2 regions of the Streptomyces sp. 3N207 genome follow, and region 2 is predicted to be linked to the other one. Evidence: riboswitches for the same ligand, from Rfam matches in the RefSeq annotation. Region 2 holds a riboswitch; the other holds the start of a gene.

What was found. Region 2 has a riboswitch for cobalamin ahead of ACTWP9_RS12185 (CbtB domain-containing protein). Riboswitches for the same ligand answer to the same signal wherever they lie in the genome.
Region 1: another riboswitch for cobalamin. It lies ahead of metE (5-methyltetrahydropteroyltriglutamate--homocysteine S-methyltransferase); the one in region 2 lies ahead of ACTWP9_RS12185 (CbtB domain-containing protein).

What each region holds. Positions count from the first base shown of each region.
Region 1 is NZ_JBQQBV010000002.1:478,711-482,884, reverse strand. It holds gene ACTWP9_RS04910 (MFS transporter) at 1-137, opposite strand, end outside; gene ACTWP9_RS04905 (tyrosine-protein phosphatase) at 448-1,257, shown strand; cobalamin riboswitch at 1,517-1,736, shown strand; gene metE (5-methyltetrahydropteroyltriglutamate--homocysteine S-methyltransferase) at 1,905-4,174, shown strand, end outside.
Region 2 is NZ_JBQQBV010000006.1:161,258-165,431, forward strand. It holds gene ACTWP9_RS12175 (HAD-IIA family hydrolase) at 1-339, shown strand, start outside; gene ACTWP9_RS12180 (CbtA family protein) at 388-1,239, opposite strand; gene ACTWP9_RS12185 (CbtB domain-containing protein) at 1,260-1,493, opposite strand; cobalamin riboswitch at 1,521-1,642, opposite strand; gene ACTWP9_RS12190 (glycoside hydrolase family 6 protein) at 1,833-2,903, shown strand; gene ACTWP9_RS12195 (galactose oxidase-like domain-containing protein) at 3,012-4,174, opposite strand, start outside.

The DNA of each region.
Region 1 (4,174 bases), on a different contig from region 2:
AGCAGGCCCAGACCGAGACCGCTCCCCGTGACCTCGTAGGTGAACAGGCTCAACGCGATCAGATTGAGAAAATTGCCGTAGACGGACACCGCATACGCGCCCACAAGAGCGCGCACACGCCAATGCAGGTGACTCAATCCAGACTCCTCGCATGTAGGGCGTGAGCCGAATACGCGGCAGTGCAAAGGGAGTTGGGCGATACGCGGAGGCTACCGCGAGCCCGGCGTTCTGCCGCCGATGCTCATGGAATTGTTCACATCCGAACCACTGCGGCATGGGGGTGGTGAGCGTGGCTGTATCGCCATCGATCGGCGCCGCGTACGGGGTGAATCACACCCGGCCTCATCATCACCCTGAGTCACCGTCAGGCTACGGTCGGGTGCACGCATCCAAGGGCTGATCGCCTCAGGCATCCATGCCTTATGGTCGAACGGACGGTCGTCGCAAATGCTAGGAGCGCGCGTGAGTGTGGAGTCCGCCGATACGGTGCTGACCGGGGTACGGAATTTCCGGGACGTCGGGGGTCTGCCGACGGTGGACGGGCGCCGAGTGCGGCGCGGGATGCTCTTCCGCAGCGGGCACCTGGCACACGCGACGCCGGAGGACGCCGCCTTCCTCGGCGAGCTCGAACTGCACACGGTCTTCGACTTCCGCAACTCCACCGACCAGGCGCTCGACGGCCCCGACATCGAGCTTCCGGGCGTCCGCAACGTCAATCTCCCGCTCTCCGACCCGGCCGACGGGGCCGAGTTCTGGCGGCTGGTGCGGGACGGCGAGCTGGACCAGCTGCGGGCGATACTCGGGGACGGCCTCGCCGCCCAGCGGATGACCGACTCCTACCGCACCATGATCCGCGAGCGCACCGCCGAGCACAGCCGCATCCTGCATGCCCTCGCCGAGGACAGCGTGCCCGCCCTGATGCACTGCGCCGCGGGCAAGGACCGGGCCGGTCTGTCGATCGCCGTCACGCTGCTGGCGCTCGGCGTCGAGCGGGCCGCCATCGAGGAGGACTACCTCCAGTCCAACCAGCCGCACCGGCGCTACAAGATCTACCGCAGCAGCAAGTCCAAGGCCGGAATGTCCCCCGAGGTCCTGGAACTCCTCGCCCCTCTCTTCGACGCCCGCGCCGCCTACCTCCACGCGGCCTTCGCCACCATCGACGAGACCTGGGGCGACGCGGACACCTATTTGACGGAGGCCCTCAAAGTCTCCCCCGCCACCCGCACCAGGCTGCAGTCCCGCCTGCTGGAACCCTGAGCCAACTAGCTTGTGGGCAGGCGTTCCGCAACGGGCGGAACGGGTGGGCACAAGCGGCCGCACCCGCGCGACGGCCGCACCCCGCACCCCGCAGCGGGCGCCCCTCGGGTGCGGCCCGGTGGCCGGTGCTGCGCTTGCCCACCCTGCGCCCTGGGGGCACCTCCCGGCCGGAGGCTGGGGGAGCAGACTGCCCAAGCGCAGCAGGGGGCGACCCCGCACGGGAATCGCGGGCCAGCCCTCCCGCGACGGCCCCCCAGCTATGCTGGGCCGCGCAGCTGGTTCGCCCCGTCCGCCAGACGGGAGGCGTCGTAAGAGGGAACCCGGTGCAAATCCGGGACTGCCCCGCAGCGGTGAGTGGGAACGACCGCCGTCATACGCACTGGACCGACGGTCCGGGAAGCGACGGCCAGTAGGTGCCCGCCGGGAGACCGGCAGGCGCGCCCGCGAGTCCGAAGACCTGCCCGCTGCCCGTACGCGTCCACACGCGTACGGTCCTCCCGGAGACCTCGAGGGCGGGTCGGAGAGCACAGCGCACAAGGCGGCGGACACCAGCCACGCGTCGGCTCCGTCTTCCGTGCGGTCTCCCCCTTCGCATCCTCGTCCCGTTCTTCCGGGAGCGCTGGAGACATCTCGCGAAGGAGAGTTGCGTGACAGCGACAGCAGCGAACCCGGCCACCACTCCCCCGCCCGCACCGGTGCGTGCCACGGTGCACGGCTATCCCCGCCAGGGGCCGAACCGCGAACTGAAGAAGGCGATCGAGGGCTACTGGAAGGGCCGCGTCACCGCCGAGGCCCTGCACTCCACGGCCGCCGGACTGCGCAGCGCCAACTGGCGGCAGCTGGCGGAGGCGGGCATCCACGAGGTGCCCACCGGAGATTTCTCGTACTACGACCACATGCTGGACACCACCGTCATGGTCGGCGCCCTCCCCGAGCGGCACCGGGAGGCCGTGGCGGCGGACCCGTTGGCCGGGTACTTCGCCATGGCCCGCGGCACGCAGGACGCCGCGCCGCTGGAGATGACCAAGTGGTTCGACACCAACTACCACTACCTGGTGCCCGAGCTCGGACCGGGCACGGTCTTCCGCGCTGACGCGAGCAAGCAGACCGCCGAGCTGAAGGAAGCCCTCGCGCTGGGCCTGAGGGCGGCCCGGCCGGTGCTCGTCGGGCCCGTCACCTACCTTCTGCTGGCCAAACCGGCGCCGGGCGTCGCCCCCGACTTCGAGCCGCTGACACTGCTGGAGCGGCTGCTGCCGGTCTACGCCGAAGTGCTCGCCGACCTGCGCGCCGCGGGCGCCCAGTGGGTGCAGCTTGACGAGCCCGCGCTGGTGCAGGACCGTACGCCTGCCGAGCTGGAGGCGGCAGCACAGGCATACCGAGCGGTCGGTACGCTCAGCGACCGGCCCCGCCTGCTGGTCGCCTCCTACTTCGACCGGCTCGGCGAGGCGCTGCCGGTGCTGGCGAAGGCACCCGTGGAGGGCCTGGCGCTGGACTTCACGGGCCCGGCCGCCGGCAACCTGGACGCGCTCGCCGCGGTCGGCGGGCTGCCCGGGAAGCGGCTGGTCGCGGGCGTGATCGACGGCCGCAATGTGTGGATCAACGACTACGAGCGGTCCATCGCCACCCTCGCCACTCTGCTGGGCCTCGCCGAGCGGGTGGATGTGGCGGCCTCCTGCTCGCTGCTGCACGTGCCGCTGGACGCCCGCGCCGAGCGCCATATCGACCCGCAGGTGGCCCGCTGGCTGGCGTTCGCGCGGCAGAAGGCGGCCGAGGCGGTCACGCTGGCGCGCGGGCTGTCCGAGGGGACCGGCGCGATCGGCGCCGAGCTCGCCGCCAACCGCGCCGATCTGGCCTCCCGTGCGGCCTCACCGCTCACGCACGACAAGACCGTACGGGCCCGCTCAGCCGCCGTAGCCGACGCGGACACCCGGCGGGCGCTGCCGTACGCACAGCGCACGGCGGCGCAGCGCACCCGGCTCGGTCTGCCGCCGCTGCCGACCACCACCATCGGGTCGTTCCCGCAGACGGCCGAGCTGCGTGCGGCCCGTGCCGACCTGCGGGCCGGCCGGATCGACGAGGCCGCCTACGAGGAGCGGATCGCGGCCGAGATCCGCGAGGTGGTCGGCTTCCAGGAGCGCGCCGGGCTCGATGTGCTGGTGCACGGTGAGCCCGAACGCAACGACATGGTGCAGTACTTCGCCGAACAGCTCACCGGCTACCTCGCCACCCGGCACGGCTGGGTCCAGTCGTACGGCACCCGCTATGTGCGCCCGCCGATCCTCGCGGGCGACGTCGCGCGCCGGCGGCCGTTGTCGGTCCGCTGGACGCGGTACGCCCAGTCGCTGACCTCCCGCCCGGTCAAGGGCATGCTCACCGGCCCGGTGACCATGCTCGCCTGGTCGTTCGTACGGGACGACCAGCCGGTGTCCGAGACGGCGCGCCAGGTGGCCCTGGCGCTGCGCGACGAGGTCTGCGAGCTGGAGGCCGCGGGGACCGCCGTCATTCAGGTCGACGAGCCGGCCCTGCGCGAGACGCTGCCGCTGCGCACCGCCGACCGGCCCGGTTATCTGGCGTGGGCGACGGCGGCGTTCCGGCTCACCACCAGCGGTGTGCGCCCGGACACCCAGATCCACACCCATATGTGCTACGCGGAGTTCGGCGACATCATCGAAGCGATAGCCGCCCTGGACGCCGATGTCATCAGCCTGGAGGCCGCCCGCTCCCATATGCAGGTCGCGGACGAACTGGCCGGCCACGGCTACCCGCGTGAGGCGGGCCCCGGTGTGTACGACATCCACTCACCGCGGGTCCCGGGAGCCGAGGAAATGGCGGCGCTCCTCCGCAAGGGCCTGGAGGCCATCCCGGCCGAACGGCTCTGGGTCAACCCTGACTGCGGCCTGAAGACCCGCGGCTGGAC
Region 2 (4,174 bases):
ACCAACCCCGACGAGACCGGCCCCTCGGCCGAGGGCGCGCTGCCCGCAACCGGCTCGGTCGCCGCCCTCATCACCAAGGCCACAGGGCAGCACCCCTACTTCGTCGGCAAGCCCAACCCGCTGATGATGCGCGCCGGGCTCAATGCGATCGGCGCCCACTCCGAGACCAGCGCGATGATCGGCGACCGGATGGACACCGACGTCCGGGCCGGTATGGAGGCGGGCCTGGAGACCTTCCTGGTGCTGACCGGGCTGACCAGGCCCGACGAGGTCGAGCGCTACCCGTACCGCCCTTCCCGCGTCGTCGACTCGATCGCGGACCTCGTCGACCGGGTCTGAAGCCGAGAGCTCGTCCGCTGCTGACGAGCTCTCGGCCCGCTGCCGACCTCAGGAGACCGCCGAGGCGGACGCCGGCTCGGACCGGTCCTCCCGCTCTGCGGACGGCTGCCGACGCAGTGCCGGGGCCGCGAACACGGCGCCGAGCACGGCCCACAGGACCAGGTGCCCGCCCAGTGAGAGCACCCGGAAGTCCCACAGCAGGGTGGCGGGCACCGGGACCTGGTCCGGGTTGTCCGGCAGCAGGAAGAGCGCCGCCAGGGTGGCGACGACAGCCACCGCGGCTCCCAACTGGCGTACCGGGAGGCCGTGCCCGGCCTGTCCGAGCCGCTGGTGCACCTGACGCGCCAGCACCATTCCCAGTACGCCGATGACCAGCGCGGCCACCCACAGGCCCTGCCGTTCGGCGACGGTGCCGCCGTCACCGACACCCGGCGGGTTGGCCGGGTAGCGCAGCGCCGGGAGCAGGGACAGCGCGAGGAACCCCGCACCGGCCAGGCCCATGGCGCGCTGCCAGTCGCGGCCGTCGTTCCGGGCCGCCGAGCGGTTGGGGGCACCTCCCGGCCGGAGGCTGGGGGACAAGGCGTAGGCCAGGGTGAAGAACACCCCGATCGCCAGCCCCGCCACCACGGCGGTGACCACCAGTCCGAAGTGCTGGGTGCCCCGGCTGAAGAGCTCCTCGGCCTCGGCGGCATGGCTGTGCCCACCGTGGCCCGCGTGCGTGTGTGCGGCGGCTTCCGCCGCCGAGCGTTTCTCCTCGAGCCGGATGGCCCGGTCCATCACGGGCTCGGCGAGCAGCAGCGAGAACAGTCCCGAGGCCAGCCCCGCGACCCCGCCGGCCGCGAGGCCGCGGCCGAGAAGGGACAGCAGGGGGTAGGGAGTTGGCTGTGCGGAGACGGACATGACGAGCGACCCCCGATCGGTCAGTGGCAGGGGGCGCCGAACAGATGACGGCCGTCGTGCGAGAACTCGTGCAGATAGGAGCCGGTGGCGGAGACGAGGTTGCCGTTGTCGACGAAGACGGCGTACAGCGCGATCAGTGCGACGATCGCGGCGGCGGCGACGATGAGCCAGTCGCGGGTCCTGACGGTCGCCGGGTGTGCGGCGGCGCTCTCGGGTGCGACGGTCGTGCCGACGGTGTGCGGGGACATCCGCATGCCTCCTCCTGGGGTTTCCACGCCCCATCGGTGGAGAAGCGACAGGCCAGTTCCTGACTCCCGCAGCCGTCGGGGGCGGCTGCGGACACAGTGGCGGGACCGTCCCGGAGTTGCACCGGGTTCCTGAGCTCTGTCGCCTCAATATGGAAGTGTGCCGTCCGGGAGACTCCCAGCCTGTCATGCGCACTGTCAATAAGGGCTCCGTCACACCGGGTGCGGAACCCGGCCGCGCGGCGGGGGCCCTGTGACACGATGGGGCGACGTCAAGGCCCGTCAGCGGTCCGGCAGACGGCCGGTCGCGGTCCGGTCGGCGGCCGGAGTACACCCGAGGGGGAGTGGATGTACGGCAGCGCCAGAAACGGCGCCCGATGCTCGCGTACGGCGCACACGTTGGGTGCCCGCGCCCGAGTCGTCGCGGGAAGCGCCCTGGCAGCGGCCCTGCTGCTGGCCGGCTGCTCGTCGTCGGACGGCGGTTCGGACGACGGTGAGCAGTCGGCGGATTCGACGGTTCGGCAGCGCCCCAAGTCCGTTGCCCCGTACTGGGTGAACCCCCAGGGCAGCGCCGCACGGCAGGCCCGCGCCTATGCGAAGGACGGCAGTTCCGCACGGGCCAGGCAGCTCGCGAAGATTGCCCGGCAGCCGGTGGCGGAGTGGATCGACGCGAAGGACCCCCGCGGCCACACCGCCCGCGTCACCAAGGCCGCTGCCGCCGCTGACCGCGCCGCGCTGCTCGTCCTCTACAACATCCCGCACCGCGACTGCGGGCAGTACAGCAAGGGCGGCGCGAAGGACGCGGCGGCGTACCGCAGTTGGCTGGACGGGGTCGCGGAGGGCATCGGGAACCGGACGGCCACGGTGATCGTGGAGCCGGACGCCCTGGCCCACACGGTCTCCGGCGACTGCGCCGCGCCACAGCAGCGCGAGGAGCGTTACCAGCTCCTCCACGACACCGTCACCCGGCTCGGAAAACTCCCCCGTACGAAGGTCTATCTGGACGCCGGCAACCCGGACTGGGTCCGCGATCCGGGCGGGCTGGTCGAACCGCTCAACCGGGCGGGGATCGGCGCGGCCGACGGGTTCGCGCTGAACGTCTCCAACTTCCAGACGACCACCTCGAACGTGGCGTACGGCAAGCGGTTGTCCTCGATGGTCGGCGACAAGCCGTTCGTCGTCGACACCAGCCGGAACGGCAACGGGCCGCTGCGCGGTGGCGGGCACGAGGGCTGGTGCAACCCGCCCGGGCGGGCGCTGGGCGAGGCGCCCACCACCAGGACGGGGAACAAGGCGGTGGACGCCTATCTGTGGATCAAGCGCCCCGGGGAGTCGGACGGCCAGTGCCGTGGGGGTCCTGCGCCGGGTACTTGGTGGCCGTCCTACGCGCTGGAGTTGGCCCGCAACGCCAAGGGGTAGCCCTCCCGCCCTGTGCTGGGGAGGGGCTGCCCCTGGCTGTCGGTTGCAGGCTGCGGGTGCGTTCTCGTTGCTCGCGCAGTTCCCCGCGCCCCTTCGGGGCGCGTCGCCCTACTTCGGGTTGCCCGCGGTCACCGGAGGGTGGGCCGCATCGGGGTCGACGCTCACCTTGACCCACTGGGCCTTGGAAGGGACGCCGTTCCCGTCCACGCCGAAGACCATCCACCAACCCGGCGTCACCAGTGACGGGTCGTCCGGGATGGTGGTGGTGACCGTCCCATCAGGGGACTTCTTCATCTTCAGTGCCACGGACGACTGCTCCACGTTGGTGACGTGGGTGAAGGAGCCGGGCCGTACCAGCCGGAGCTTCTTCAGCGAGGCGGCGTCCTTGCTCTTGAGGGAGATACGCGCGCCGGGCGCCAGCGTCCGAGGGCTGCTGTCGGCCTTCCGCAGCTCCGGCTGCTGCTTTCCCTTGTGGAGATACGGCGGTGTGTAGATCTCGATGCGCTGGTCGAACTGCCCCGGCTTGGTGTCGGCCTTGTCCGCGTACAGCGAGTCCGAGCCGAAGGTCATCACCCGGCCGTCGGGCAGCAGCAGTCCGCCGAAGTGGTAGTTGCGGCCGACGAGAGGGGCGGCGGCCTCCTTGAACGTGTTGCTCTTCGGGTGGTAGATCCCGGCCTTCAGCACGTTGCTGTCGCTCTTGCCGCGGTACCGGCCGGAGCCGTTGGTCGTCAGCACGGTGTCGTCCGGCAGGATCACGCTGCTGGGGTAGCGGACCTTGTCGTACAGCCTGGGGCCGTCGTGGAAGCGCGGAGTGTCGGAGTTGAGGTCCACGATGCGGGTCTTGTCCGTCGTCTTGTCGGACTCGCCGACCCCGCCGCCGCCCTCGACGATGAACTTCCGGGACTGGGTGGGCGGCAGCGGTACGGACATTGCCGTTTCCAGGATGTCCGGGTCGCTCATGCCGGGGATCTTGGTGAACCTGTTTGTCCGCAGATTCCAGATGCCGGGGACGCGGCCCTTGTCGGCGGGGCCGTAGCCGGCGGTGGTGCCGCTGTAGAAGACCCGGTTCTCACCGATCAGATGAAGCCCGGGGTAGGTGGGGAAGAAGCGCGTCCTGGGCATGTAGTGCCACTTCTTGGTCCTCGGGTTGTAGATCTCGTTCTTGCCGGGGACGACCTGGCCGATGTCGTCGAGCCCGGAGACGGCCAGCACCCTGCCGTCCTGGAGGGTGAGCTGGGTGGGGTACCAGCGGGCCTCCTTCATCGGGTCCA